DNA from 2 places in the Acinetobacter lwoffii genome. Region 2 is predicted to be linked to the other one. Evidence: predicted binding sites of a transcription regulator. Region 2 holds the regulator's gene; the other holds the start of a gene.
What was found. Region 2 encodes PhoB, which activates phosphate uptake and scavenging genes when phosphate is short. Its sites were predicted from a motif close to TGTCATNAANCTGTCATAA; they were not measured.

Region 1: a site for PhoB is predicted at 13,514-13,532, ahead of J7649_RS06470 (inorganic phosphate transporter). Genes of this name have one in related genera too.

Annotation. Positions count from the first base shown of each region.
Region 1 covers NZ_CP072549.1:1,364,156-1,380,358, reverse strand. The annotation lists gene J7649_RS06505 (valine--tRNA ligase) at 1-2,696, opposite strand, end outside; gene J7649_RS06500 (hypothetical protein) at 2,872-3,543, shown strand; gene J7649_RS06495 (SDR family oxidoreductase) at 3,564-4,370, shown strand; gene J7649_RS06490 (glutaminase) at 4,594-5,868, shown strand; gene dhaK (dihydroxyacetone kinase subunit DhaK) at 5,993-7,723, opposite strand; gene J7649_RS06480 (RelA/SpoT domain-containing protein) at 8,159-9,307, shown strand; gene metH (methionine synthase) at 9,357-13,043, opposite strand; gene J7649_RS06470 (inorganic phosphate transporter) at 13,580-15,199, shown strand; gene J7649_RS06465 (hypothetical protein) at 15,629-16,203, opposite strand, start outside.
Region 2 covers NZ_CP072549.1:2,044,815-2,061,017, forward strand. The annotation lists gene J7649_RS09710 (methionine aminotransferase) at 165-1,319, shown strand; gene J7649_RS09715 (MATE family efflux transporter) at 1,448-2,812, shown strand; gene J7649_RS09720 (SDR family NAD(P)-dependent oxidoreductase) at 2,927-3,775, opposite strand; gene J7649_RS09725 (TetR/AcrR family transcriptional regulator) at 3,999-4,676, shown strand; gene phoB (phosphate regulon transcriptional regulator PhoB) at 4,926-5,636, shown strand; gene phoR (phosphate regulon sensor histidine kinase PhoR) at 5,662-7,020, shown strand; gene J7649_RS09740 (glutathione S-transferase family protein) at 7,067-7,717, opposite strand; gene J7649_RS09745 (pirin family protein) at 7,878-8,825, opposite strand; gene J7649_RS09750 (GGDEF domain-containing protein) at 9,323-10,645, shown strand; gene J7649_RS09755 (GGDEF domain-containing protein) at 10,836-12,059, shown strand; gene J7649_RS09760 (restriction endonuclease) at 12,068-13,000, opposite strand; gene guaA (glutamine-hydrolyzing GMP synthase) at 13,160-14,728, opposite strand; gene J7649_RS09770 (DedA family protein) at 15,073-15,711, shown strand; gene J7649_RS09775 (threonine transporter RhtB) at 15,749-16,203, opposite strand, start outside.

The DNA.
Region 1 (16,203 bases), 680 kb from region 2:
TTCGGGTCAATCAAGCCCTTCATTGGAACGTAAACAGATACGTGACCCACTACAGAAGAAGAAGACAATGGTGGTTGCTCGCCATCAGCCAAGAAGGTGATGCTTTCTACTTTCGCCAATGCTTTAAACAATGCTTCAATACGAGTGATCTGTGCTTTTTCAGCTTCGGTGGTGTTTTGCAGAAGAACTGGTAATAAACGCGCATTACCTAGACCCATTTCACCACGGATGTTACGTACCGCACCAATCAAACCTTGAAGCCATTGCATATCTGCTTCAGCTTGGTCGTTCATCAACGCTTCATCAGCAACAGGGTACTGCGCAAGCATGATGGTTTCGCCAGTAATGCCAAGTTTAGGTGCAAGCGTTTGCCAGATTTCTTCAGTTAAGTACGGCATCAACGGATGCGCAAGACGTAAAGACGCTTCCATTACCGAAAGAAGAACACGACGAACTTCAGCTTTACGCTCTTCAGACACATTTTCATCGTTCAGAACCGGTTTGGTTAATTCAACATACCAGTCACAGTATTCATTCCAGATGAACTCATAAATCGCTTGCGCAGCCAGATCTAAACGGTAGGTTGCAAATGCTGTTTGCACCGCTTGTTCCGCTTTTTGCAGACGGCTTACGATCCATTGTTCAGGCAATTCCCAAAGGTCTTGACGTGCTTCTGAACCAATAGTTTGACCTTCGACATTCATCATCACGAAACGTGTTGCGTTCCAGATTTTGTTGGCAAAATTACGGTAACCTTCAACACGTTTCATGTCGAACTTGATGTCACGACCAGTGTTGGCAAGCGCACAGAAGGTGAAACGAACCGCGTCTGTACCGTAAGATTGAATACCTTCAGGGAATTCTTTACGGGTTGATTTTTCAATCTTCGCTGCTTGTTTCGGGTTCATCAAACCTGTTGTACGTTTTTGTACTAAGGTTTCAAGATCCACACCATCAATCAAGTCTAATGGATCAAGTACGTTACCCTTAGATTTAGACATCTTCTGACCTTCGCCATCACGTACCAAACCGTGAACGTACACAGTTTTAAATGGCACTTGTGGCGTACCATCTTCATTCTTCATGAAGTGCATGGTCAGCATGATCATACGTGCCACCCAGAAGAAGATGATGTCAAAACCAGTGACAAGCACATCAGTCGGGTGGAAGGTATTTAAGAAGTAGTTGGCTTTGTCTTTCGCTTCGTCGCCAGTCCAACCTAAAGTTGAGAATGTCCAAAGACCTGAAGAGAACCATGTGTCCAGTACATCTTCATCCTGGTTCAACTCAACATCGGCAGGGATGTTGTTTTTCGCCCGAACTTCTTCCTCGTTACGACCTACATAAACGTTGCCTTGGGCATCGTACCAGGCCGGAATGCGGTGACCCCACCACAATTGACGTGAGATACACCAGTCTTGGATATTGTTCATCCAAGCCATGTACATGTTGCTGTACTGCTCAGGAACGAACTTGATACGGCCGTCTTGAACTGCTTCAATCGCAGGTTTCGCAAGTGGCGCAATTTTTACATACCATTGGTCAGTCAGTAATGGCTCAACGATCACGCCTGAACGGTCACCGCGAGGTGGTTTTAATGTATAAGGTTGAATCTGGTCTAACCAGCCTTCAGCTTCAGCCTGTTCAACGATCTTCTTACGTGCCTCAAAACGTTCTAAACCCATGTAGTCCGCAGGGGCAGGAATGGTTTTAGAAATCTGCTCGCCCGCTTTCGCGATGTATTCAAACTCAGCCAACACTTCAGCATTTTTGTTGAAAATGTTGATGATTGGCAATTCGCAACGTTTACCCACTTCATAGTCATTGAAGTCATGCGCAGGGGTGATTTTTACACAGCCTGTACCGAATTCTTTGTCGACATATTCGTCTTTAACGATAGGAACTGCACGACCTGTGATTGGTAAGATTATATTTTTACCTACTAGATCAGCATAACGTTCATCATCCAGTGCAACCGCAACCGCAGTATCACCCAATAATGTTTCAGGACGCGTCGTTGCAACCACGATGTGATCTTTACCATCGTGGGTGCGGAGTGACTTATCTTCAAAGAAATATTTGAAGTGCCACAGTGAACCTGCTTCTTCTTTATCAGACTCAACTTCCAGGTCAGAAAGGGCAGTTTGTAGTTTTGGATCCCAGTTAACTAAGCGTTTACCACGGTAGATCAGGCCTTCTTCATGCAGTTTCACGAAAACTTCTTTAACCGCGTTTGAAAGACCTTCATCCATGGTGAAGCGTTCACGTGACCAGTCTACAGAAGAACCTAGGCGACGGATTTGACGGGTAATATTACCGCCAGATTGTTCTTTCCATTCCCATACTTTTTCGATGAACTTTTCACGGCCCAAGTCATGACGGCTAATACCTTCAGCACCCAACTGACGCTCAACCACCATTTGCGTTGCAATACCTGCGTGGTCAGTACCCGGTTGCCAAAGCGTATTTTTACCAGACATACGGTTGAAACGCGTCAAGGCATCCATGATGGCATTGTTGAAACCATGACCCATGTGCAGGCTACCAGTGACGTTTGGTGGCGGAATCATGATACAGAAAGATTCGCCTTTTTCAGACGGCTTAAAGTAACCACGCTCTTCCCAAGTTTGGTACCATTTTTTCTCGATCTCGGTCGGATCGTAGGTTGTCGCGATATTTTGCGCTGAGTCAGTCATAGTCTAAACAGATCAAAAGTGAATGAAAAATTGCATCTATTGTAGCAAAAAAAATAGTGCGTGCGGCAGCTTAACCAAATGCAAACTTTAGCCAATTGGCATGTATAGCAACTCATCGTATGATAGAACGATAAAAAAACGCGACTCATCGCAGCATATCAAAAAGGATAATAAGATGAGCTATAGCATTTCCCTGAAGCTTCAACCCGAAACCCATCAGCGCTTTAAAGACCTTCATTCCAGATTAAATGCCGGCGAGCGAGACAGTCTTGCCAGACCCTTAGGTGAAAATCTGGCCGATATGGCCTGTGAAATTATTGACCAGATTTTTGGTCAGGTGGTGCAGTTGGCCAATTCACCGGACAGCGAGTCCGAAAAAGTGATTCAGCAGATTATGCATAACACCCGTAAATATATGCCGTGGTCGGTTTCGTTGTTTGGCAATGAGCGTCTGATGCCTATGGTGAACTATTTGCATCGCATGACCTATGAGCATCAAGGTGATGCTTTTGTTCGATATCCGGTGGAAAAATTGCTGGTGATGGAGTTGCTCGGCTGTATTGACCAGATGAAAAATGGTAATCATCAATATGTATCACCCGCTTTAAAAGCCTTTACTCAGGTGGTCGATCAAGGGGTAACACATCTGATCCGTGAACCGAAAAAAATGTTGAAATTTAATGTGGTGGTCGATAAAACCTTGAATGGGGTGATTCATTTAACCACCCAGTTAGGCTATAAACGTTTTGACAAGCTCGGTAGCATCTATGATGCCGATACGATGAGTTATTATTTTGAGCATTTGCTGGCATTTCTGGAAGATGAAATGCAGCACCATATTCATTAAAACAAGGGAAAGAGGATTTCATGGCGAAAGTTGAAGACTTAAATGGAAAAGTGGTCTGGATTACCGGCGCATCTTCAGGGATTGGCAAGGCGATTGCCCAGCAATGTGCTGAACTCGGAGCCCAGGTGGTACTGACTGCACGCCGGCATGCAGAACTGGAAAATGTTCGCCAAAGTCTCACCAATGCAGATCAGCATATTTCAGTCATTGCCGATATCACAGATGAAAGTCAGGTTCGTCATGCTTATGAACAGGTTTTGCAACAAAAAGGCCGGATCGACTGGCTGATTAATAATGCTGGGCTGAGTCAACGTGCTTTGATTCAGGACACCACCATGCAGACTGAACGTGCCATTATGGAAGTGGATTATTTCTCGCAGGTGTTTCTCACCAAAATGGTATTACCGACCTTTCTGGCACAAAAAACAGGTCGTATCGTGTTTATTTCCAGTGTGGCAGGTTTGCTCGGTACCCAGTATCGCGCATCCTATTCCGCAGCCAAAGCAGCGATTCATATGTGGGCCAACAGCTTGCGTGCTGAAGTGGCTGATCAGGGCGTGCAGGTCTCGGTGATTTTCCCTGGCTTTGTTCAAACCAATGTGTCGTTTAATGCTTTAAATGGGGAAGGCAAACCGCAAGCCAAGCAGGATGAAGCGATTGAAAATGGGTTGTCAGCAGAGGATTTTGCCCGTCAAAGCGTACAAGCCTTGCAGTGTGGCGAAGAATATATTGTGATTGGTGGCAAGAAAGAAAAACTTGGCGTGCTGGTTTCGCGTATTTCACCCAAGGTGCTGTACAAAATGATTCGCAAGACCAAGGTAAAATAAATCACCCAGAGTAAAAAAGGGCAGGAGCGCCCTTTTTTATGTCTCTTAAAACATCAATAAAAATAACAAAACTTAAAAATGCAATTCATTTCTGGAGGATTGCCCGTACAGGGAATTCAGCCGATAACATTGATATGCAGAAAATTACCTTTTCACTCTGGTACTTAAGCCAAAAGCCGGTATGTTAATTAAAAATAATAGTGAATTGGAATAAGCTCATTCGATGAAAACCCCGGTGCCCGATTATCTCCAGCATGTATTAACGGTCTGTCATGATAATGATCAGGGCGCTTTGGCTGACTATATCCCTGAACTGGCAGCGGTAGATCCAAACAAGTTCGCTTTGGCGCTGACCACGGTGGATGGCACGATTTATTCCACGGGAGATGATGAAACCGAATTTACCATGCAGTCGATGTCCAAGCCTTTTGCCTATGCCTTGGCATTGCAGCATTTGGGAATTCCAGCAGTACTGGAAAAGGTCGGCGTTGAACCTTCAGGAGAGGCTTTTAATCAGATTTCGCTAGATAAAGAAACCAATCTTCCTAAAAATCCAATGATTAACTCGGGTGCGATCACTACGCATTCTTTGATTCCGGTACAAAAAGGCATTTCACGTGCGGAATGCTTACGCCGTTTTTTAAGTGAGCTGGCAGGACGTCAACTGGAATTCGACAAGCAGGTGTATAAGTCGGAAGTCAAAACTGCATTCCGGAACCTGTCGATTGGCTATATGCTACGTACCGTAGGTGTGCTGGATTCGGATCCGGTAGAAATCGTCAATGGATACATCAAGCAATGTGCGATTAAAGTGACGGTCAAAGATCTGGCAAATATCTGTAGTGTGCTCGCCAATGGCGGTGTTCAGGCCAAAACGGGCAAACAGCTGCTAGAGCGTGATGTGGTGCGCCAAGTGCTCAGCGTGATGATGACCTGTGGCATGTATGATGCGGCGGGTGACTGGCTGACGACGGTGGGCATTCCTGCCAAAAGTGGTGTATCGGGCGGAATTATCGGGGTATTGCCTGGGCAGGTGGGAATTGTGGTTTTTTCTCCTAAAATTGATGAGCATGGGCATAGTGTACGTGGCGTGGATATTTTTGAGCGTTTGTCGCGGGACATGGGCTTGCATCTGATGGAAGGGACGCCATCGGCACAGACCATTTTGCAAAGTCGTTATACTGTAGGTAAGAACAATGACATTGTCGTGTATGAGCTGCGCGGTGTATTGCAATTTACAGAATCCGAAATGTTGCTGCGAATTTTGCAGGATGAGCCAGACGCTCAAACACGTATAGTCATAGACCTGACCAATTTGACTTTGATTCATGATGTGGGTGCACGCATGTTATTTGAAGGTGTCAAACGTTTACAAGCGAATGGGCACAAAGTGGTGGTCATTGACTCAGAAGGCGTATTGGGTGAGGAACAGGTGAAAGGCAATAAGCGGGTAGTGGTGACAGAAGAGTTAGAGCGCTATTTGGAGAAGTTTAGTTAGACAATGTTGATGGGGATGAGCAATGTCTTACCTTACTTGACTGATGCTTTAAGATGTACAGCCTAGAAATGAAATATAAAAAAGCCCCGACCAGTGTCGAGGCTTTTTTAAAATATTGTAAAGCTTATTTAATATGCTGGGTAATGTCCGTAAAGATCACGCCTAAGCCATGTGCACCAGCATCTGGATAACCTAAGCTACGATCACCGACTGTACCGGCACGGCCCATACGCGCTACGATGTCTTTGGTAGATTCTGCACCTTTTACCGCAGCCTCTGCACCCAAGACAAAGTTTTCTTTAAACGTCTTGTCGGTATTGGCAGACCATGAATCTGCACAAGGAACCAAAGCATCAATCAGGGTTTTGTCACCCACCACAGCGCCACGACCAAATGAACGCTCACCAGTAGTTTGAATGCCTTTTACCGCAGCTTGAAGCATCTCGGCAAAATCTGCCACAGTTAATGTGGATTTGCCTTGAATGGCTTTACTCGCTGCACGAAATGCTGAACCCCAGATTGGACCTGATGCACCACCACAATGCTCCATGATAATCATTGAACTGTTCAGCAAAAATTCATCCATGTACTGCGCTTGAATCAGGCCTTGCCATTCGCGTTTCAGCTGTTTAAAACCTTTAGCCACACTCATGCCAAAGTCACCATCACCTGCATGGGCATCCAGTTCGCAGAATGGCACTTCGTTTTTGATAATACAGGCAGCCATTACGTCAACGACATAACGCATATTTTCTATCGTGAACTGTTCATTTTGAATTTCAGCATGTTCAGGCTGAGTTTCGACTTCCGTATTTATTACATCTTCTGCTGCGGCATTTTTTGTTGCGAAGATTAAAGGCTGTGCTGCTGAACCATCCATTTTAAGAGCGGGCGTGTTCGCCTCTCCATCTAAATAACCTTTTAGTTCATCATCCACAGCTAGCAATGACACCGAAGCACCGTTCATGTCGATACTAGTCATATAGTTGCCGACAAAAGTACGATAAATCTTGATGCCTTTGCGCGCCAAATGTTCGCACACATCATTATTAAAGACATACAGCTCTTGCATTGGTGTTGAACCAAATCCATTCACTAGAACAGCAACTTCTTGCGTGTCAGGACGATCGAGGAACAGGTCATCGATAATACGTTGTGCCAGTTCTTTGGATGGCAGAATTTTTTCACGACGAATGCCGGGTTCGCCGTGGATGCCGACGCCGTATTCCATCTCGTCATCTGCCAAAGTAAATGTTGGTGTGCCTTTGGCAGGAACAGTACATGAAGTGTACGCGAAACCAAGACTAATCACGTTATCCGCTGCTTTTTGAGCGACAGCTTTGACTTCCGCAAGCTCTAAACCTTTTGATGCTGCTGCACCTGCAATTTTATGTACAAATACAGTACCCGCCACGCCACGACGGCCGACCGTATAGAGGCTGTCCTTGACTGCAATATCATCTGCTACTTTTACATAATCGACTTTAATGCCATCTTCTATAGCTAAAGCTGCACCATTCTGGAAATTCATCATATCGCCAGAATAGTTTTTAATGATCATGAGCACGCCTTTGTCTGTTGCGACATGCTGTAAGGCTTTATACACTTGAATTTGAGAAGGCGATGCGAATACGTCACCGCATACGGCAGCATCTAACATGCCTGTACCGACAAAGCCTGCGTGTGCAGGTTCGTGACCACTGCCGCCGCCACTGATCAGTGCGACGTTATTGTGTTTTTGTTTACGTGAAATGATTTTATGCGATTCGGTAAATTGTAGTTCAGGGTGAGCAAGGACAAAGCCTTTGCACATTTCGACAACCAGATTTTCTGGGTTGTTGATGAGTTTTTTCATGGAGGAAAGCCTTCACGTATTCTGGGAGATGTCTAAAGTCTTATTATTATGGAAATGTTTGAAATTTGCTGACTTAAAAATGTAAAAACAGATGATTTTGGGGTGAGCGTTCAGAAAAGGGGCAGTTTCAGATTTTTTATTGGTTGTTAAATTTTACCTCTCCCTAACCCTCTCCTAAAAGGAGAGGGAATGTCTATTCATAAATTCATGTCAGCATTCAAATAGTAATGAATGCTCCCTCTCCCATTGGGAGAGGGTCGGGGTGAGGGTGGAAACAGTGATTGAGTATGATTGTAGTCAATACTTCACTGATGATGGATTAGAAGCAGATCGAAACTGAGATGAAGCTTTGGCACAACTTAGGTTAGTTAATTAAATGAACTACATTTTTTCTGTAAACTATTATAAAATTTAAAAAATAAGAAAATTAGTGCTATGAAGTATTCGAAAAAACAAATCGAAAAAGCTGGATTTGACTTAATTGGTTCAGCTATTGAATTTGATAAAAAATTGTTGTCTGAAACGATGAGTGTTTTGACTGATTGGAGAGATAGTCATATTACTGCATTGGATACATGCGAAAATTTTCTAAAGAGTAAAGTCTATTCAACTGATAGCGCTGCTTTTATTGCTAAAAGAATAAAAAGAACTGAATCTATCGTAAAGAAATTAAAAAGATTTAATAAAATGAGCCTGAAAAATATGCAGGACATTGGAGGTATTAGAATTGTCTTGGCAAATAATAAAAAAGTAAAAAAATTATTTGATGAATTGTGTAAAGAACCAAATTTTATGAACGATGATGGCAATGTTAAATTCAAAAACTATATTCTAGAACCTAAAGCTGATGGATATAGAAGTATCCATATAATTGGAAAATTTTTAAATGATGATCAGGAACTCAAAAATATAGAAGTTCAATTAAGAACAGCATTACAACATTGTTGGGCTACTAGTTTAGAAATTATAGATTTATTTACGAATCAAAATTTGAAGTTGAATGAAGGCACAACAGAGTGGCGTCTATTCTTCAAGTATGTAAGTAATCAGTTCGAAATTATCGAAAGTTTAAAAGGATTTAAAAGAAATGATCAACGATCAATGGTTACAGAATATATAGAGTTTATAAAAAAAGAAGAGAACTTAAATTCGATGAATGAAGCTGTATATATACATAACTTTGTGACGAAATTAATACCAGGTAGTAGTTATACTATTGAGTCCTTATTTCAAGAATATGCGAGATCATTGCATTCAATTGATGAGAAAATTCTTAAGGGGAAATCTAAGCAAGGCTATGTTTTACTAAGGTTAAATGTTTTTACAGGGCGGTTGGATACAGAATACTATGATAAATCTCAATATTCTGAAGCGTCTAAACGATACAGTTTTTATGAAACTACTCTAGCTGCTAATAAAAGTTGGGTTGTCGCATTAGTTTCATCGAATGCCGTTGGTGGGATTAAAGAAGCTTATCCAAATTATTTTGCTGATTCGAAGGTTTTTTGGAATTACATTGCGTTAATTAGACAAGCAGCGTTTATTGGATACTTTACTAATCAAGCAAGAAAAAAAGTAAGTTAAAAAAATCCCCTCACTCGAGGGGATTTTTATATCAAAGCTTGGTGATGTCTTAAGAAATCGAATCATCCAAATTCGGCGCTAACCAACGTTTCGCTTCATCTAACGTCCAACCTTTACGCTTCGCATAATCTTCCAACTGGTCGCCAGAGATTTTACCCACGTTAAAGTATTCAGTTTCAGGGTTTGCATAATAGAAACCGCTCACTGATGAAGGTGGCCACATCGCAAAGCTCGTCGTCAAGTACGTACCAATCTTGTCGGTTGTACCTAACCAATCAAAGAGTGGTGCTTTTTCAGAATGCTCAGGACAAGCAGGGTAGCCCGGTGCAGGACGAATACCGACATACTTCTCTTTGATCAATTCTTCATTTGAAAGCTGCTCATCTGCTTGGTAGCCCCAGAACTCTTTACGAATACGCTCATGTAAGTGCTCCGCAAATGCTTCTGCAAAACGGTCACCCAAGGCTTGAACCATAATTGCGTTATAGTCATCGCCTTTGGCTTTGTATTCTTGAGATAACTCTTCCGCACCGAAGATTGACACGGCAAAGCCACCCAAGTAATCCTGAGCTACATCTTTTGGCGCAATAAAGTCAGCCAGAGAGTAGTTTGCTTTGCCAGTGACTTTGTCAGACTGCTGACGTAAGTGTTCGAAGCTGTGCGTTATATTGCCTGATTCATCAGCAACGGCAACTGTATCTGCTGCTACACGGTTTGCAGGATAAATACTAAACGTCGCACGCGCATCGAAACGTTTATTCTCGATGATGTCTTTCAGCATTGCTTGCGCTTGTTCATACAAGTCACGCGCTGCTTCACCAACAACTTCATCTTCAAGGATTTTCGGGAATTTACCCGCCAGGCTCCATGAAATAAAGAACGGTGTCCAGTCAAAATATTCCACCAAAGCTTCAAGCGGATAATTTGTGAAAGTTTCAGATCCAATGAAGTTTGGTTTAACCGGTGCATTCTTGTCGAAATCGATTTTGAAGCCGTTTTCGACTGACTCTTGATAAGACAATTTCGCCGCTTTCGGTTGCTTGTTGGCAAGACGAGTACGAATTTTTTCATAATCCGCTGCATAGTCAGCCAAAAGTTTTGGTTTCATTTCAGGAGAAAGCAATTGTGTTGCTACACCCACGGCACGTGAAGCATCTGCGGTGTAAAGCACGCCATCATTATGATATTGCGGTGAGATTTTCACTGCGGTATGCGCTTTAGAAGTCGTCGCACCACCAATCATTAACGGAATGTTAAAGCCTTTGCGCTGCATTTCTTTGGCAACAAAGACCATTTCATCCAGAGACGGAGTGATCAGACCAGACAAACCGATGATATCAACTTTTTCATCAATCGCAGTTTGCAGAATCTTCTCGCATGGCACCATCACGCCCAGATCCACGATGTCATAACCATTACAGCCTAATACTACGCCAACGATGTTTTTACCGATGTCGTGTACGTCGCCTTTCACCGTAGCCAGCAGGATTTTACCTTTTGCTTCGGCTTGGGTTTTCTCAGCTTCAATGAACGGGTTCAACCACGCTACAGCCTGTTTCATCACGCGTGCAGATTTGACTACTTGTGGCAAGAACATTTTACCGGCACCGAACAGATCGCCGACTACGTTCATACCCGCCATCAATGGACCTTCAATCACATCCAGTGGACGTGTAGAGTTTAAACGCGCTTCTTCAGTATCTTGATCGATATAAGTCGTGATGCCTTTTACCAATGCATATTCAAGACGTTTTTCAACAGACTCATTACGCCATTCCAGATTTTCTTCGGCTTTTTGCGTACCACTTTGACCACGGTATTTTTCAGCAACAGCAAGCAGTTTTTCGGTTGCTTCCTGACCGCTTTCACCCTGGTTCTGGTTTAAAACAACATCTTCAACCGCTTCTTTCAACTCTTTATCGATGTCATCGTAAATCGCCATCTGACCGGCATTTACAATACCCATAGTCATGCCTTGCTGAATGGCATGGTACAGGAACACCGAGTGAATCGCTTCACGTACCGGTTCGTTACCACGGAACGAGAACGATACGTTCGACACACCACCAGAAATCATCGCATTTGGCAGGTTCTGTTTAATCCAGCCAGTCGCTTCAATAAAGTCCACGCCATAGTTGTTGTGTTCTTCAATACCGGTCGCAATCGCAAAGACGTTCGGGTCAAAGATGATATCTTCAGACGGGAAGCCTACTTCATTCACCAGAACATCATATGAACGCTTACAGATTTCTTTTTTACGCGCAGCTGTATCGGCCTGACCATCTTCATCAAATGCCATCACGATGACCGCGGCACCATATTGACGGCAGAGGCGGGCACGTTCGACAAACTCGTCATGACCTTCTTTCAGGGAAATCGAGTTCACCACGGCTTTACCTTGCACACATTTCAGGCCCGCTTCGATAATCTCCCATTTAGAAGAATCCAGCATGATTGGCACACGTGAAATATCTGGCTCAGACGCGATTAGATTCAGGAAGTGCACCATCGCACCTTGCGAATCGAGCATGCCTTCATCCATGTTGATGTCGATGATCTGTGCACCGGCTTCAACCTGTTGACGGGCAACATCAAGCGCTTCGGCAAAGTTTTCTTCACGAATCAGACGCAGGAATTTTTTCGAACCGGTGACGTTGGTACGTTCACCGACGTTCACGAACAGTGAATCTTTGGTGATGTTAAATGGCTCTAAACCGCTTAAACGACACGCCGGTTCAATTTCAGGAATTTGACGAGGGGTAATGCCTGCAACAGCATTTGCAATCGCGCGGATATGATCCGGCGTAGTACCACAGCAACCACCGGTAATATTAATTAAGCCACTTTCTGCAAATTCTTTAATGAAGGCCGCAGTTTCTTCCGGCGTTTCATCATATCCACCGAAGGCATTTGGCAACCCAGCGTTTGGATGCGCTGAAACAAAGGTATCGGCAACGTCAGACACGGTTTTCACGTGTGGACGCATTGCATCTGCACCCAGCGCACAGTTAAAGCCGATAGATAATGGCTCTGCATGGCGCATCGAGTTCCAGAAGGCTTCAGCGGTTTGACCAGTCAATGTACGACCTGATGCATCAGTAATCGTACCTGAAATCATGATTGGCAGTTCATAGCCCAATTCTTTAAAGACTTCTTTCACCGCAAAAATGGCGGCCTTGGCATTCAAGGTATCGAACACGGTTTCGATCAGGATGATGTCTGCACCACCTTCGATCAAAGCTTTGGTTGATTCAATATAATCAACTTTTAAAGCATCAAAGGTGATGTTACGGAACGCCGGGTCATTCACGTTTGGAGAAATAGAAGTGGTACGCGATGTCGGACCAATCACACCTGCCACAAAGCGTGGTTTTTCAGGCGTTGAATATTTGGCACAGGCTTCTTTGGCCAGACGCGCTGCTTCACGGTTAATCTCGGGAACCAGATCTTCCATGTGGTAATCCGACATTGAAACGCGGGTACCGTTAAAGGTGTTGGTTTCAATAATGTCGGCGCCAGCTTCCAAGTAAGCTTCATGAATACCTTGGATGATCTGTGGCTGAGTCAGTACCAGCAAATCATTATTACCTTTGAGATCATAGGCCCAGTCAGCAAAACGCTCACCACGATAATCGGCTTCTTCCAGTTTATGGCGCTGGATCATGGTACCCATCGCACCATCGATAATTAAAATTCTTTTGGCAAGAAGTTCTTTTAAAGTGGTAAGTGTAGACATTCAAACTTTCTCAGCAGAAATCAAAAAAAACGACGCTAATCTTAGCAGATTAGTTGGCTGATTTCTGCTGAGATTGCTCAGAATGATGGATAAGCATGATATGAAAATTTGATAAGTCATCTAGAAAAACAACAAGTTCTAAAATCCGGATCAGAAAATATTGCAATCTCAAATCTGATTCGATGCCTTTCAGGCAGTAAACGAAATCAAAAAATTAAGCTGATGCTTTCATTCATGAAATTGTCATATTGATGACTTATGCTGTGTAACTGAAACTTTTATTCAGCTTGATGACAGGCAGGGCTTGAATCGTTTTGGTCGCAAAATATATTGAATTTTTAAGCTTGAAGAAGCTGGAATCTTGTCTTAAGTAAATGATTTATAAAATCTAAATAGACTGATTTGGTAGGAATTAAACAGGAGGAGCAGCAGCAAGAAAATCCAAATAATTGCTTCATATGACAGCAGTTTGTCATATAATTGTCACAATTTAACTGAACAATATGGGGATTCTTGAATCCTCTATTCCTGCTTGCATGAATCCTAATCAAACTCCCGTAGATTCAGCACACGGGTCGGCTTCCCAAAAGTCGACCAATGTTCATGTGCCAACACCGAAATTTTTTATGCCGGTGTTCCTGACTCTTATTATCACTACGCTGATTTATATCGGCTTCCAGTTGTCTGCAGATTTAGCGCATGTACCGGCCTTGGGCTTGTATTCAGTTATTTTGTTAGCGACGGCACTTTTTATTGCGTTGAGCTTTGAGTTCGTCAATGGCTTCCACGATACCGCTAATGCTGTGGCCACGGTCATTTATACCAATGCACTTTCAGCTCCTGTCGCAGTGATGTGGGCCGGCTTCTGTAATTTCCTTGGGGTTATGGTCGCCAGTGGTGCGGTCGCTTACGGCATTATTGCGTTATTGCCAGTCGAGCTGATCATGAATGTCGGCTCCGGAGCAGGTTTTGCCATGGTTTTTGCCATGCTGATCGCGGCAATTCTCTGGAATCTGGGAACCTGGTTCCTCGGTATTCCGGCATCCAGTTCACATACCCTGATCGGTTCGATTCTGGGTGTGGGCATCATGAACTATATTCTGAATGCCGGTACTGGCGCTTCAGGTATAGACATGGAGCAGGTGATGAAAGTCGGTAAGGCGCTGTTATTCTCACCTTTAATCGGTTTTGCATTTGCTGCGATTGTGTTCCTGCTGGTGAAAAAAATCTTCAAGCGTCAACTGGAATTGTTCCAGCCACCTGAAGGTAACAAGCCACCGCCACCATTGATTCGTGCCATGCTGATCTTTACCTGTACTGGGGTGAGCTTTGCCCATGGTTCAAATGACGGTCAAAAAGGTATGGGCCTGATCATGCTGATCCTGATCGGCTGTGTACCTTTAGCGTACTCGCTGAACAAGAATCTGGATGCACAACATATTCAGTCTTTTGGTCAGTTATCTGCACAAACAGCGGATGTGATCTATCCAAATCATCAGGACATTCCGGATGAACAAGCCCGTGATGTGATCACCAAGTACATTCAGACCAAGGAAATTACCCCTGAAGTCGTGCCTGCATTGGCAAGCTTGACGGATCATCTGGGTGAAAAAGTTGGTAGCTATACCAGCATTAAGGATGTTCCTGAAGCTCAAGTGTCTGAATTTCGCAACGACATGTACCTGAGCACCACAGCATTTAAACGTCTGGATAAAGCAGAAGCTTTACCGGCAATGAGTGCTGCGCAGGAAAAAACAGTGGATGAATACCGTGACAATCTGGATTCATTCCTGCAATACATCCCGACCTGGGTGAAAGTGGCGACAGCCTTGGCACTTGGTCTGGGTACGATGGTCGGCTGGAAGCGTATTGTCGTGACGGTTGGTGAGCGTATTGGTAAACAGCATATGACTTATGGTCAGGGTATGTCTGCCGAACTGGTTGCGATGTCGACGATTGCTGCAGCGGATGGCTTCGGTATGCCGGTATCCACTACCCATGTATTGAACTCTGCAGTAGCAGGTACCATGGTGGCGAACAAGTCAGGTCTGAACTTCCAGATGGTGAAAACTATTCTGTCTGCCTGGATCTTTACTTTACCAGCAACGATCTGTTTGTCAGGCACTTTGTACTGGTTGCTTCTTAAAGTCTTCTAGGACTTTTTAAGGTAAAAACGCTGCTTTGGCAGCGTTTTTTTATGGGTGGAAGAAAAATTAAGGATTTAAAAGAGGAATCTAAATTACGATTAAGGCGACAGGGATGTCGCCGTTAGGCTGTGATATAGGGACATATCATCAGCTTAACAAAAGATTTTTGTTACTTTTGATCTTTCAAAAGTAAAGAAAAAAAGAAGCTATAAAATAGATCAACTTAAATCTGCCCAAAGCACATTCATAAGAATTTGAATGATTGAAAGCCTAAATTAACCTCTCCCTAACCCTCTCCTAGAAGGAGAGGGAACGCCCATTTTCAATTAAAGTTCTCTCTGCTTTAGGGATGAGCAGCACTGCTACGCAACGAGGGGAGAACTTTAAAAATAACGATTACCTTTCTTATGGAAAAATTGGATGAAGATAATAAAAAAATTACTTCTTCAACTTACTCAATAATCCTTTTGGCAACTTCTCTGTCGCAAAACCATATAGTGCAGCAAAAGGTAGTGCGGTACGTGCCAGATAGGCCACTCGCCACAAACCACCATGATTCGCGCCATGCATCATCAATTCAAGCGGATGGTTGAGTTTTACTTCAGGATTGGCCACCGATTCCGGATTACGCAGATCATGAATCCATAGTGCCGCCATAATCGCATTGGTGGTTTCAGGCGCGAAAGCTTCAACATCAAACAGGCTGGCACCGTTGAATGCGGCTTTTAATAGTGGATTCTTGGTCACAGAATAGGTCGTAGTCGAAGGCGCAATATTGATACTGACACGCTGACCTTGAGCACGCGCCAAGGTAGCACGCCATTGCTGGATACGTTTTGCCAGTGCATAGTTCGGGCCTTGTTCTACTACCAGACAGTCACAGATACCATAAACCTGATCACCAGACTGAATCAGTTCATGCGCATTTTTCTGGAAAAAGTGTTTGCGGCTTAAGGTTGAAACACCTTTAGAAAGGATCGCCTGTGCCTTGGAGCGTTCAGTATATTTCACTT
Region 2 (16,203 bases):
TCACATAATTAGGCCTTTAATTTATGGCCCTTCAATTAAAAATCTTAAATTGCATGTGGTACATCTTAATTAAAAATATTGCTCAATATTCCCTATTTTTCCGATTATCCTATACGGAACTTGCTGCTACACTCATTCAGATCTCATTCTTCAAGGCCAAGGACATGCTGGAACTCCCTTCTAAATTACCCGATTTGGGCGTGACCATTTTTAGTACCATGTCGGCCTTGGCACAAAAACTCGGAGCCTTGAATCTTTCTCAAGGATTTCCAGACTTTGCAGCGCCTCCTGCCTTGATTGAAGCTTTAAACCGGGCTAGCCAGAATGGATTTAACCAGTACGCTCCGGGAGATGGTCTGCCAGTCTTGCGAGGTCTAGTGGCAGATCTCTATCAGCAGCGTGATCAACTGATGATTGATCCTTTCGAGGAAATCACGATTACGCCTGGGGCCACGATTGCGATTTTTTGTGCCATTCAGGCCACAGTGCGCGCCGGTGAAGAAGTAATTATTTTCGACCCGAGCTATGACAGTTATGGCCCTGCGGTACAACTGGTCGGGGCAAAGCCAGTGCATATTGCTTTGCAGCATCCTGATTTTTCTGTGGACTGGAATCAGGTCAAAGATACCATTAATGACCGTACCCGCATGATTGTGGTAAATACTCCACATAATCCGAGTGGTAGTGTCTGGTCCAAGGCAGACTGGCAGCAACTGATCGAGCTGATTCGCGAGCGCAATATTGTGGTGCTGTCCGATGAAGTCTACGAACATCTGGTTTTTGACGGCGTTCAGCACTATTCGGCCTGGTCATTTCCAGAACTTCGTGAGCGGAGTTTTGTGATTGGTTCTTTTGGTAAAACCTTCCATGTCACTGGCTGGAAAACCGGATTTTGTATTGCTGCACCCGCACTGATGAAAATGTTCAGACAGATTTATCAGTTTGCCAGTTTCTGTGGTGTGACGCCCGTTCAGGTTGCCTTGGCGGAATATATGCAACTGCATCCTGAGCATATACCTGAACTGTCCTCTTTCTATCAAAACAAACGGGATTTATTTAACTCATCCATTGAAACGTCACGCTTTAAATGGACACCTTCTCAAGGGACTTATTTCCAGAACTTAGATTATTCAGAGATTCGGCCTGAGCTCGATGATTTATCCATGTGCCATTTTCTGGCAGAACAACATGGGATTGTCGCGATTCCAGTCTCTGCGTTCTACCAGCATCCTCCTACAGATTTACGCTTGCTCAGGTTTTGCTTTGCAAAAAAAGAACAAACCTTGATCCAGGCAGGTCAAATTCTTTCAAAGGTTTAACTCATTTTTTAACTAAAAATCTCATAAAATAAATGCCTTAGTTACTTAAAAGCTAAGGCTTTTTTTTACATTCTGCCGAATAATAGCTGCATCAACAAATAGATGATAATTCAATCACAGGATGTCGCATGGCACAGCACTCACTGATTCATCAACAGAATTTATGGAAAGCCTTTCTGGTATTTCTGTTGCCATTAATTGCGACCAATATCCTGCAAAGTCTCTCCGGCACGATCAATACGGTTTTTGTGGGACAAATGCTCGGAGTGAATGCGATTGCTGCTGTTGCCGTTTTTTTCCCGATCCTGTTTTGTCTGATGGCCTTTGTGATTGGTTTATCTGCCGGTTCTACCGTATTGATTGGACAGGCTTGGGGTGGAAAAAATATAGAAAAAGTGCGCTGTGTGGTCGGTTCAACTTTATTTATGACCTTGATTGGCGGAAGTTTGATTGCGCTTTTCGGGGTAATTTTTGCTGAGAATATTCTTTTGGCCCTTGGCACAGATCCTGATGTAATGCATTTGTCCTTGCCCTATGTACAATGGATGCTGGCGGGTAGTCCCTTAATTTTTATCTATATTATTTATACCTCCATCTTGCGTGGCGTTGGGGATAGTACCACCCCCCTGTTTGCTTCCGCACTTACCATTGGGGTGGGTTTAGTGGTGACACCGGTCCTGATTGCCGGTTATTTTGGCTTTCCTAAAATGGGCATTATCTCGCCGGCGATTGCCACCATTCTGGGAAATCTGGCGGTCCTGTTGTTTTTAATCCTGTATTTGAACTATAGACAGCACCCGCTCAAGCTCGACTGGGCTTTATTAAAAAATATTCGTCATCAGCCACAGTTGAGCAGAATGATCTTGAAACTGGGGGTTCCGACTGGGGTACAAATGGTCACGACTTCAGTTGCCGGACTGGTGATTGTCGGGCTGGTCAATCGTTATGGCGCAGAAGCAACAGCCGCTTATGGTGCGGTCAATCAGGTCTTAAATTATATTCAATTTCCCGCTTTGTCGATTGCGATTGCCGCGTCTGTATTTGGTGCTCAAGCGATTGGCGCAGGTAAATCGGATCTACTCAATAAAGTCACACGGACTGCGCTGAGTATGAATATCCTGTTTACCGGCGGTCTGGTGATTCTGGCATACCTGTTCTCCAAATATCTGATGGCACTGTTTATTACCGATCCTAAGGTTGTAGTACTGGGACAACAACTGCTATTTATTGTGCTGTGGTCAATTCTGTTTTTTGGCGCCAGTGCCATTTTTGCTTCGATCATGCGCTCAAGTGGAACGGTGACCATGCCAATGCTGATTAATATTTTTGCCATTCTCTGTATTGAAGTTCCCGCCGCTTATCTTTTTAGTCAGTGGTGGGGCCTGGAAGGTATCTGGTATGCCTATGCATTGGCCTTTGTCAGCCTGTGTATTTTGCAGGGACTGTATTATCAGTTTGTCTGGAAGAAAAAAACGGTTGAAGCGTTGATTTAGATGCAAGGTTTTATGTACCTAGAAGTATTACAGTAGCTAACACTCTTAGTCGCAAAAAATAGACCCTATTACAGCGATAAAAAACCCGCTTTCGCGGGTCTGTTCTGCAATTTTTTAAGCAGATTTTTTCTTCTTTTTGCCAAACTGGGTCGCCAGTGCAGTGACATGCTGATAACCGGTCGGCAAGATCCGCTGAATCAGGTCAATTGCTTTGGCATCATTACCGATCAGCAGACGGCGCTTGTCTTTTTGTACCGCCTCCAGAATTTGACGAGCGGCTTCTGCAGGTGGACAACGCAATAATTTATTAAAATTACGGGCTGATTTTTCCGGATTCATACCTAAAGTCAGCAGGCTGTTATTCATTTTTGCAGCATTGGCAATATTGGTACGGATACCGCCCGGATGTACACACAGTGCACTCACCCCACAATTTTCCAGATCCAGTTCCTGACGCAGGGATTCAGTAAAACCACGTACCGCAAACTTGGTCGCATTATAAGCAGACTGGGTCGGCTGCGCCGTTAAACCAAACAGGCTGGAAATATTGATGACATGCCCATCGCCGGTTTTCTTGATCAGTGGCAGAAATTCTTTGGTTCCGTAAACTACGCCCCAGAAATTGATTCCGACAATCCATTCTAGTTCTTCATAAGACGCCCCTTCAACGGTTGAACCCAGCGCAACGCCAGCGTTGTTAAAGATCATATTGACACTGCCATGATCCTGTTCGACCTGTGCCGCCCAGTTACGCACCTGTTCCAGTTCAGCTACGTTTACTTTCTGAATGGTGACATGGACATCACTTTCTTTGAGCAATTCGAGCGTTTGCGCCAGACCCTGTTCATTGATATCACTCAGCGCCAAATGACAACCTTGCTGGGCCAGTAATACCGCCAGTTGCTGGCCAATACCTGAACCGGCACCGGTAATCGCAGCGACTTTATTTTTAAAATTTTTCATTCAATTTCCTTATGTAAAGAACTGCCATTCCATGACAGCAGGATCTTGTTCTGTTGTTTCAGGAGCTAGCACAGATCCTCAATATAGTTTTGACAATATATATTGTCAATAATTATCCCATGTCCTTAGAGGCCAAATTTCAGGGGAGCATTTCTATATAGGTCTAAGCGTGATTTATTGCTAAGATATTCAAAATCTTCATGCAGATGAGCACATAGGCCTTATGACTGATTCAACCGACTCAGCAGCAAAATCACGCCCCTCCAAGAGCAAGGAACGTCAGTTTAAAGGCCTGTCGATGGCTGAAAGGCAGCAGGCACGTCGTGAAAAGCTGATCGAAGCGGGGATTGAAGCCTATGGCCGTCACGGCTTTTTTTCAGTTACGGTCAAAGATATCTGCAATGAAGCCAAGCTGACCGAACGTTATTTTTACGAATCTTTCAAGAAAAGCGAACATTTGTTTCAGACCATTTTCTTAAAACTGATTGATGAGCTGCAACAGAATGTCATGCAGGCCATGATGCAGGCCTCCACCGATCCAAAAAAAATGATCGAGGCGGGTCTGACCGCTTTGCTCACTACCCTGCGTGACAATCCACGTATGGCCAGGATCATTTATATTGATGCCATGCTGGTGCAGGAACTGCATAATCAGGCCACTATTCATGAAACCATGTCACGTTTCGACCGCATGATTCATGCCTTTGTCATGTTGATGATGCCGCAGTTAAATCGCAGTGAGCAGGAAATTTCCCTGGTGTCGACCGGTTTAAATGGTTATGTCACCCAAATTGCCATTCGTTGGGTGATGAGCGGTTTTAAGCATTCGCTTGAGGAAGTTTTATCATCCTGTAGTGTGGTTTTTTTGGCGCTGCTCGAGTCATTTTCAGAGAAAAAATAACTGTTAAATCCTGTGCTTAATAGGCTTTCCTGCATTTACCAGTGAGTTACAAATTTATGCTGCACTACGGAAATGAGTAAAATTAATTTATGATTTTTTAACAAGTTTCTGCGCTATATTTGTCACAAATCTTTTCGAATTTCAGCAGTTTTTCCCTTTCTGCAATGATACTGTCATAATTAGTCTTTGTAATAAGCCTGTCATAAATATAAAACGGTTCACCGTTTACATGAAATAGGGTATTGCGTTGTGAAAGATGACTACATATTAATCGTCGATGACGAGCTCCCGATTCGGGAAATGATCCATACCTCTCTGGATATGGCCGGTTTTCAGTGCTTACAGGCAGAAGATGCCAAGCAGGCGCATCAGATGATTGTGGATCAGCGTCCGGCACTGATTTTGCTGGACTGGATGATGCCGGGTGGTGTCAGCGGTGTGGACCTGTGTCGTCGTCTGAAACGTGATGAAAGCCTGTCAGAAATTCCGGTGATCATGCTCACAGCGCGCGGTGAAGAAGACCACAAGGTACAAGGTCTGGATGCCGGTGCCGATGACTACATGACCAAACCATTCTCGACGCGGGAATTGGTCTCGCGGATTAAGGCGGTGCTTCGCCGCGCCAATGCCCTGAGTGGTGAAAAAACCATTGATGCCAATGGCCTGATTCTGGATCCGGTCAGCCAGCGGGTGAATTTTGGTAACAACATTCTGGAAATGGGGCCAACTGAATACCGTTTGCTGGCCTTCTTCATGACCCATCCTGAACGTGCCTATACCCGTGCGCAATTGCTGGATCAGGTTTGGGGCGGTAACGTCTATATTGAAGACCGGACCATCGATGTGCATATCCGCCGTTTGCGTAAAGTACTGGAACCTTATGGTGTAGACCGTTTTGTACAGACCGTTCGCGGAACGGGGTATCGTTTCTCGACCCGTTCAGATGTCGCTTTAGGTTAATATCTTTTAAGGTAAATCTTGTTTTATGTATGAGCCCTACCCTGTCCCCGAACTGGCACGCGAGCACAAAAGAATCCGTTACAGCAGTTTATGGGATTTTGCGAAGCAGGATTTACGCCTACTGGCTTTTTTCCTAATTATCGCCAGCTTTATCGGTTTTGGGATTGGGTATTTCTGGATTTGTATCGTAATTGCCTTCGTGGCATTCTTTGCGACCCAAATGCGTTCCTTATATCTGGTCAATGAATGGATTTCCAATCGCCCTTATGATGTTCCACCGAATATTGGCGGGATTTGGGGTGCGCTACTTTTCAATGTTTATCGCGCCCAACGTCAGGAACGGATTGTTCAGGCGGAAATGGTCGAATTGATTGATCGTGCACAATCTTCGCTGGTGGCCTTGCAAGAAGCCGTGGTACTACTTGATGAAAACCAACAGATTGAATGGTGGAATCCGGCAGCCGAACGTCTGCTCGGAATCTCCAGTGATGACCGTCGCCGTAATATCCTGACCTTGTTACGCCAACCAAGCTTTATCGAATACTATCACCATATTGATGAATCCCCGGACGGCCTGAAAATGCGTTCTTCGCTGTTTGAAGACCATTATGTGCAGGTCAAAATGACCCGTTTTGGCGGAGAAAGTCGGGTACTGGTCGCTTATGATGTGACCCGGATGCACAATCTGGAACAGATGCGAAAGGATTTTGTCGACAATATTTCACATGAACTGCGCACTCCTTTGACCGTGCTCAGTGGCTATATTGAAACCTTTACCGATCAGGAAGATATCAATCCACGCTGGAAACGCGCTTTTGATCAGATGCAGTCGCAAACCCGACGCATGAATGCACTGGTCAACGATCTGTTGCTGCTGTCACGTCTGGAAAATGATAAAAATATTGCCAAAAACCAGATCATTGAAATGCCGAGTCTGATGAACCAGCTATTTGATGATGCCCAGGCCTATAATATTGATTATGGTCATACCCTAAATCTGGACATTGACAGTCATTGCGATTTGATCGGTTCAGATATGGAACTGGCCAGCGCCTTTAGCAACCTGATCACCAATGCCATCAAGTACACGCCTAAAGGCGGTACCATCACCATCGGCTGGCATGATGATGGTGAATCGGCCTATTTTGTCGTGCAAGATAACGGCATCGGCATTGATCCCAAACATCTGCCACGTCTGACCGAGCGTTTTTACCGCATCGATTCAGACCGCAGCCGCCGTACTGGGGGTACCGGTTTGGGACTTGCCATCGTCAAACATGTGCTGATGCAACATCAGGCACATCTGGAAATTGAGTCCAAGGAAAACCAAGGCTCTACCTTTAAGGTGATTTTCCCCAAAGAGCGTCTCAGCTTTCCAGAGTAATACAACCATCAGAAAAGGTGCCATCGGCACCTTTTCTTTTAAGCGTTTAAGAGCTGATCTGTTTTTCTTTGGACAGTGCACGCGCATAGGCAGCACGTTGCGAGACCCGTTTCAGATAGGCCTGAATCGCTGGATAACTTTGGCCTGTCCGGCTTTGCATCGCCTCCAAAGGAAAACTCATCTGAATGTCGGCAAAACTGAAGTGTCCGGCAAAATAATCATGCTCGCTCAAATAGCTTTCCAGAAACTGGATATGATCTTTTAAACGGCTCTGTACAAACTGCTTCTTCACTCCATCACAGATTTTCTTGGCGACTGGTCGAATCAGCAACGGGGTATGTTTTGGTACAGTGGTCATCACTAGTTGCATCACCAGCAGCGGCATTAACGAGCCTTCCGCATAGTGCATCCAGTAACGGTACTGGGCCTTGTCAGCAATATCTTCTGGGCGAAACTGCTGCATTTCATCATAAGTTTCCTGCAAATATTCCAGGATCGCCGCAGATTCTGCCAGTACCTGCGATTGATCGACCAGAATCGGAGCTTTGCCCAGCGGATGAATCTGTTTTAAGGCCGGTGGCGCAGAAAGGTTGGGCTGACGTTTATAGTATTTAACCTCGTAATCCAGTCCTAATTCTTCCATAGCCCACAGAATACGAAATGATCGTGATTGTTCAAGATGATGTAAAACACGCATATTAGACTCATGATTTTATTGTTCTTACTTTTTGAGCATAACAAAAAGCAGCAGACTCTAGCTCATTTTTTGATGACTGTAATGATATGTATTCTATGTTGCAGATTAACTATTTAAGTTCAATTCAGACAGCGCTCTACATTCTCATCATTTTTAGCATTTATCGGGAAGCCCGCATCTGGTCTGGAAATGCAGGCGCTTCTAAACGTGGCCCATCATAGGCAGGAATGGAACCAAAACGTTCATGGCCTTCAATCCATTGTTCCCGCGCAATTTTAAGTTCCTCTGTCGTACGCCCGACCAGATTCCACCACAGTAAAATCGGGCTTTCAAATGGTTCCCCACCAATCAATAACACCCGGCTCCCGGCATGAATTTCAGCGTTGACCTGCTGTAAGCCGGGCTCCAGGATCAGCATATTATCTTCATTTAGTTCATGCCCATTGATGCTAGCCGTCCCTTCAAGCACCATAAAACCATATTCAAATTTCGGATTCAACGGCAAATGCATACTGCTACTTTCAGCCGCATACAGATCTACTCCGAGCAGTTCGCTATGTACTTTAACCGGTGATTTTGTTTTTAAATATTCTCCTACCAGCACGGTAAACTCGATGCCTTGCTCATGGACCACCGGCAATTCAGGATAATGGTCAAAACCCGGTGCCATATTGATCTTGTCGTCCGGCAAGGCAATCCATAACTGCGCTGCATGCATATGCGTTTCACTCTCGGGAGAGACTTCGGTATGTGAAATGCCATAGCCCGAGGTCATCAGATTGACCTGTTTGGGACGAATCAATTGCTGATTTCCCAGACTGTCATTGTGCATCATGCTGCCCTCGATCATCCAGGTAAAGGTCTGCAGACCAATGTGTGGATGGGGGCCGATATCCAGACCATCTCCTTGCGGAAAACTGGCCGGACCCGCATGATCCAGAAAACACCAGGCACCAATCATGCGTTTATGTCGGCTCGGTAAGGCACGTTTAATCACGGTACCCTGCCCGATTTCCGCGCGACGTAAAGGAAACTCCTGAATAAACTGATTCACGTACTTTTCACAATCATCGGAATTCGACAGTTCAATATCACTATTATTCGACATGGCTGAGCTTACCTCGGCATTTTCATTCTACTTTTGAGTGGGTGAGACATGTATTTGACCGATTCAAGATGCCTCTCTGTTCAGGACAATGTACAGGGTCTATGGGCAAAATCTATCCCTGGAAATATTTAGATACGTATAAAACGCCTCACTAGTCCCATCAATTTAAATTCTGAAAAGCTGATGAGATTTATATTCAAAGCCCCAAACTTGAGTTTTAACAAGTCAATCATGATTTAGGTACATGACGTTAGGAGTTTAAATAAACTGAAGATCAGGAATGTCATTTATGTTTCACGTGAAACGAATCCACAACAACTAAAGACCCCAATGAATAAGATGATTATTCATGTATTTCAATCACTTTCAATTTTATAAAACACAAATTTTGTTACGTTTTAGCTTTAAAAACTCCCCGGATACCCAATTTTTGGGAGGTTATTTTTTACTCAAACACGGCATAATAGGCACCTATAAAAATAATACTGGACCAGGACATGTCTGCTCAGAATGAGAATATATATTCAACGGCGAATGTATCTTTTCAAAATTCGACGACCGATAAATCACTGAAATTATCTGAATGTGATCTGCAAAACCGTCAGCTGATTGAACAGGCGCTGACAGATCCTCATGCCCGTATCCCTGCCCTGTTTCAGCAGTATTTTCATGATTATGTCTATACGCATAGTCATCATAACTTGCGTCAAATTAACTATCTGGCGCAAATTGCCTTTTTACTGTATTTCTTTGCCGATATCCTGATTATTCCAGACATGTTTTTTATTTCTGGTCTGATGCGCGTCGTTCTGGTTCTGGGGGCGATGTTTTGCTGTTATTACCTGTTTAAAAAATATAAAAATATTCAGATTTTGGACAGAATCTTGCCGATAGGCACCACTGTAGCTGCAGCGGCCTGGATTAGCTTACTCGCGCTTTCAACCAGTCCCCATGTTGCCACCTATATTTATGCCTCTGCGATCTTTATTCTTATCGCCAATCTCTGTGTGCAGACCCAGTTTAAAGTCGCAGTCTATTGCTCCATCTTGATTGCGCTGTTTATCATGCTTGGGGTGACCCAGTTCATGAGTGCCTCTCAAGCCTTTATTTTTAGTGTGGTCTTTAGTCCACTGTGGTTTTTTAGCATTTATATTAACTGGAATAATATTCTGAATGTGCGGCGTTCTTTTCTGCGCTCCCTGCTTGATGAATGGAACTATCAAACCTTAAAGAATCTGGCACATACCGATGATTTGACCCAGCTCTACAACCGTCGCCATTTTGTCGATATGGCTGAACGCTCTATTCATCAATGGCCCAAACATGCCAGTAGCTGCCTGTTGATGTTTGATGTGGATCATTTTAAAAATATTAATGATAGCTATGGGCATGATGTCGGTGATCGGGTGCTACAACTGATTGCTGAAGTGACCCGTAAAGAAATGCGGCATAGCGATGTACTGGCACGTTTTGGCGGGGAAGAGTTTATCGCTCTCCTGGAAGATACTCAGCTACAAGACAGCCTGGTGATTGCAGAACGAATTCGTTGTGCAATTCAAAAGCAGTATATTTATGTTGAATCCAATCATGCCATCCGGTTCACCATTTCGATCGGTGTTGCAGAACTAGAATCCCATACCCAGACTCTGGAAGATCTGATCAAACAAGCCGATATTGCCTTATATCAAGCCAAGAAGTCTGGCCGAAACCGGATTGAAGTCTATCATCCGGATATGCTGAATAAGCCCAAGCCAGCAACAGAAAATCCCTGGAATGTATTTAAGCCAGACACTCAACCAGCCCAGTCAACGGCGAATTAAAGCTGAATCATTAGTCTGTTCTATAAGCTAGGATCATTCTTAGAATGCGTTAATCGGGGATTTCATTTTATAAAATAAATTTGATTCTTCCACTTTTAAAATATCCAACAAAAGAATAGAATATTTTTTATACAACTATATATAAATTTCATCTTATTCATTTTTATATATTTTAATTTGGGAAGGCTGCATGCCGCATGATAACGAAAAAGAATCACGTACCCTGATTCAGGAGGCTCTTCAAGATCCGCTTGTTCGTATTCCTGCACCTCTAAAACCGGCCTACTATGCTCATCAGAAAAAACTCACTTTAAAATACTTATTACAGGTCAATTTATTCGCACAGCTGGCATATGCCTCTTATACCCTCGCCGATATTCTGGTGCTGAATGATATTCTCAAGTTACTCATTTTGACCAAAATCAGCTATACCATCCTGATCGTACTGATCACGATCTGGATGTATCACTCTTACCGCAATCTGCCTGTCTTTGATCTGCTCTTGCCTACCTCGATTATTGGTGCAAGTGCCATCTGGTTTTTTAATCTGAATCAGTCTGAAAGTGCTTATACCCTCATTTATCAATATGCCTCCTTAGTCTTTATTGTACTGGCCAATTTATGTGTGCAGATCCGGTTCTGGCCGTCTTTGATTACTTCAAGTCTGATTACCCTGATGATTTACATCGGTGTATATTTCAATACTCGGTCTGACCTGTACCAGATGTTTTTATTTTCCCTGATTTATCTGCCGGTATTGACCTTCAGTCTTTATATTAGTTGGAGCTCAACCTTAAAATCACGCATGGTATTCTTGCAGCATACCCTGAATGAATATAACCGGCAGGCCTTTGAAAATATGGCCCATACCGATTCCCTCACCGGCCTGAATAACCGTCGCTGTTTTGAATATCTCGCGCAACAACTGGTACAACAGAATTTTGATCAACCGGTACCTATGAGTTTACTGGTCTTTGATGTCGATCATTTTAAGCAGATTAATGATCGTTATGGTCATGATATCGGAGATCAGGTCTTACAGACGATTGCCCTGAGCACACGCAGTGAAATGCGACAGCATGATATTTTGGCACGCTATGGCGGTGAAGAATTTATTGCATTTTTACCCGAAACCTCTCTGGATGAAGCGCTAAAAGTTGCCGAGCGTTTAAGGCATAACATTGAAAATATTGTGATCGATCTAGACAGCCAGCATCGTTTCAGTTTTAGCATTTCGATTGGTGCTGCCATTCTGGAAAGCTGTGAAACAGATTTAATGACCCTGATTAAACAGGCCGATATTGCCTTATATCAGGCTAAAGCCAATGGACGGAATCGGGTTGAAGCTTATGATCCAGATCTGGAGCAAAGTTTAGCTGGGGAGCTGCAAAACTGGCAGGTTAAACCGGCTTAAATTACCCGTTAAAAATTATCTTCATCAAAACGATCTTGGTCGATTTTATAGATATGAAAACTACGTTCTATTTGTACACCTAAACCAAATTCAATCATTAAAGACGTCAGCTTATCGCCATCAATTAAAACAATACCGGATTTTCTTGCCGACTCAATGGCCTCTTTACTGAAACTTGACGTAGTAATGAATACCCCCTTCTTAGCAACTTGATCGGCCAAAGCACCTTTAAACTGTTGAATGTCGGGACGACCAACAGTATCTTTCCAACGTTTCGCTTGGATGTAAATTTTATCTAGCCCTAATCGATCTTCACTAATTACACCATCAATTCCACCATCGTTGGTTTTACCAATCGCTTGAGCTGCATCTTGATGTGAACCGCCGTAGCCCATTGCCACCAGAAGATCGACAACCAGTCTTTCAAAAAATGAAGGAGATTTATCTTTTACCATCTGAAGCAAATCACTTTTCAAATCAGATTTTAATAATTCCGTTGTGTTCTGGATTGTTTCTTCTGGAGTCTGAGTTTCTTGGTAACTATTTAGGCTTTCAATAACTTGTAGATTCCCGATCCCAAACTCATCTTTATTTTTCTTTCCTAATTTAAAATCTGAAAATCCGTTGAACTGTGCTAAATATTCATTTGTTATAGCATCTAAACTTTTTAAATCAACCTGTCTACCCAAGCTACTAATCTCACAATATGCTCTCTTCGGTTGTTGAACTAAGCCCGCCTTAACTAAGTAGGTCTTTGCCCATGCCACTCTATCTTTAAATATATTTTTCCCGCTCGGAAGAATTTTATTTAAATCCTCTTCGTGTAAATTGGAACGTTCAGCTAGGATATTCGCAGCATCCGAAATTTTTATTGGCTCATTTAATTCTGATAATAATTTCATTAAAGGCAGCATTAATTGATCATAAGTAGGTAAAGGCATTTTTTAGCTTTTAAAGGTTTATTTTTATTCAGTATAAATCAAAAAAAGAGCGCCGAAGCGCTCTTTTTTATTAGGTTATATCTGATAAACCAGATACTGCCACGCGCATAGCGCTTGGCGTAATTTAGGCGGACAGCAGTGCTGTCCGAAACCCCTAAATTACTCCCATTCAATTGTTGCTGGTGGTTTAGACGATACGTCATACACAACACGAGAAACTTCAGCAATTTCATTCATGATACGGGTCGAGATCTTATCGACTAAATCATAAGGAAGATGCGCGAAACGAGCCGTCATAAAGTCCACGGTTTCTACCGCACGCAGTGCAATCACCCATGCATAACGACGGCCATCACCGACTACACCCACCGATTTTACTGGCTGGAATACTGCAAATGCTTGAGCAGTCTTGTCATACCAGCCGCTGGCACGCAGTTCCTGCATGAAAATGTCATCCGCAAGACGTAAAATGTCTGCATATTCTTTTTTCACTTCACCCAAGATACGCACACCTAGACCTGGGCCCGGGAATGGATGACGGTAGATCATGCTGTGTGGCAAGCCTAAAGTCGTACCCAATTTACGTACTTCATCTTTAAATAAGTCCCGTAATGGTTCAACCAGTTCAAACGCTAGATCTGCTGGTAAACCACCCACATTATGGTGTGATTTAATCACATGCGCCTTACCCTGCTTGCTTGCAGCAGATTCAATTACGTCTGGATAAATCGTACCTTGTGCAAGGAATTTTACGCCATCTAATTTACGTGCTTCTTCAGCGAAGACAGCAATAAATTCACGGCCAATAATTTTACGTTTTGCTTCAGGATCAACTTCACCTGCAAGCGCAGTCAAGAAACGCTCTTCAGCATCAGCACGAATCACGCGGATACCCATGTTATCAGCAAACATTTGCATCACTTGATCGCCTTCGTTCAAACGAAGCAAACCGTTGTCTACAAATACACAGGTCAGCTGATCACCGATCGCTTTATGCAACAGCGCTGCCACTACAGATGAATCCACACCACCAGAAAGTCCTAGTAATACTTTTTCATCACCAATCTGTTGGCGAAGCTGTTCTACACGTAGATCAATAATGTGTTCTGGCGTCCACAGACCGCGACAGCCACAAATTTGATGCACGAAGTTCGACAGTAATTCTGCACCTTTAGACGTATGTGTCACTTCAGGATGGAACTGAATACCATAGAAACGGCGAGTTTCATCAGATACCATCGCAATTGGGCAGCTAGGCGTCTGTGCAGTGATCTGGAAGCCTTCTGGAATACGGGCAACCTTGTCACCATGACTCATCCAGACATGCAGCTGGTTTTCACGGTCCTGTAAATTACCGATCAGCTTGTCACGTACAACAATATCTACTTCTGCATAGCCAAACTCATGCACAGTACCTGGCTCAACTTTACCGCCAAGTTGTTCGCACATGGTTTGCAGACCATAACAAATACCCAATACCGGCACACCCAGCTCGAATACCACTTGTGGCGCACGCGGGCTGCCTTCAAGGTGAACGCTCTCAGGTCCACCAGACAAGATGATACCGTTTGGATTAAATGCACGAATGTCTTCTTCAGACATATCATAGGCATACATTTCAGAATATACACCAGCTTCACGGACACGACGTGCGATGAGCTGACTATATTGAGAACCGAAATCCAGAATCAGGATACGATCTTCAGTAATTTGAGTATTGGTAGTCATGACGAACAACTATGAAAGGCAAACGAAAGATAAGCGCCGTATTCTAACATTTTTCAGCGCATTAAGCACACAATTCGCATGAGGTATGCATTTAGTTGATTGCATTATATTTCTAGCAGAATAAAGCATCCCTTTGGATGCCTTGATTGGTCTGTCATTTTTATATTTTTAAGCTCAAGATTTAATCCAATTAAGCCTGTTTTTATAAAAATCCGAAGATAATATGTAAGAGAAATTTTTGCTTAATTGAAGATGGATGAAGCCTTAATTATTTTACTTTCTGGTACTGACTTTCATGCCCCGGGCTGTTAGGATTTGACCACACTTTTGCTTGTACTGGGCTCATGGAACTGATTGATTTTATCTTGCATGTTGATGATCACTTGCTTGAATTTATCACTAATTACGGGATCTGGATTTATGCCATTCTTTTCCTGATTATCTTTGTAGAAACAGGTCTGGTGGTCATGCCGTTCCTGCCTGGCGACAGCTTGCTATTTGCAGCAGGTGCACTGGCAGCCTCTACTGGTGCAATGGATCCATGGGTGCTGATTCCACTCTTGTTTGTTGCGGCAGTTCTGGGTGACACCCTGAATTATCATATTGGTAAATATATTGGTCCTCGGGTTTTCGAGATCGAATCGCGCTTCATCAATAAAAAACACTTATTGGCGACCCAGCAATTCTTTGCCAGACATGGTGGTAAGACCATTATTTTTGCGCGTTTTGTTCCTTTTGCCCGTACCTTTGCACCCTTCGTTGCCGGTGCTGGCAGCATGAATTACAAATATTTCCTGACCTATAATGTAGTAGGTGCATTTGCCTGGATTAGCTCATTTGTCATTTTGGGCTATATGTTTGGCAATATGCCGATCGTCAAAGACAACTTCACCTATCTAATTTTTGGCATCATTATTTTAAGTGTATTGCCAGGTGTGATTGGCTTTATTCAACAAAAGCTCAAAAAAAGTAAAACAGCTTAAGAACTTTTTACATTAAGATTTTTTACAGCCTGTGCGTTTAATCCCAGAGCTTGATCAAGAGTGGGATGAGACAAAGCAGGACAAATAGAGCCGCGCCTTTATAAATGAGGCCGGCTTTTATTTTTTCAGATGGACTGGTCAATATGGCCTGACCAAAGACCATCCAGAATATCCCGACCGGAACGGTACTCAAGCTAAAGGCAGCAAAAACCAGAACGAAGTTGGTCGGGCTTTGCCAGGTTTCTATCGGTAAAATTCCAGAGGCCAACAATGCTGCTTTAGGATTTTTTAAGGTAGTTGTAAACATTTGCCAGGGGCGAATCTGCGGATGGTTCTTGCTGTAGCGTTCTAACTGCTGGGCCTTATATAAATGCAAGGTCATCCAGCCCACACAGATGGTACTCAGTACATAGACCAAGCCTTTAAAATTTGGCCAGATCGGTGACGCCAGATGAATCAACAAGGCCCAGACATTAATGGCATAAAAATAGC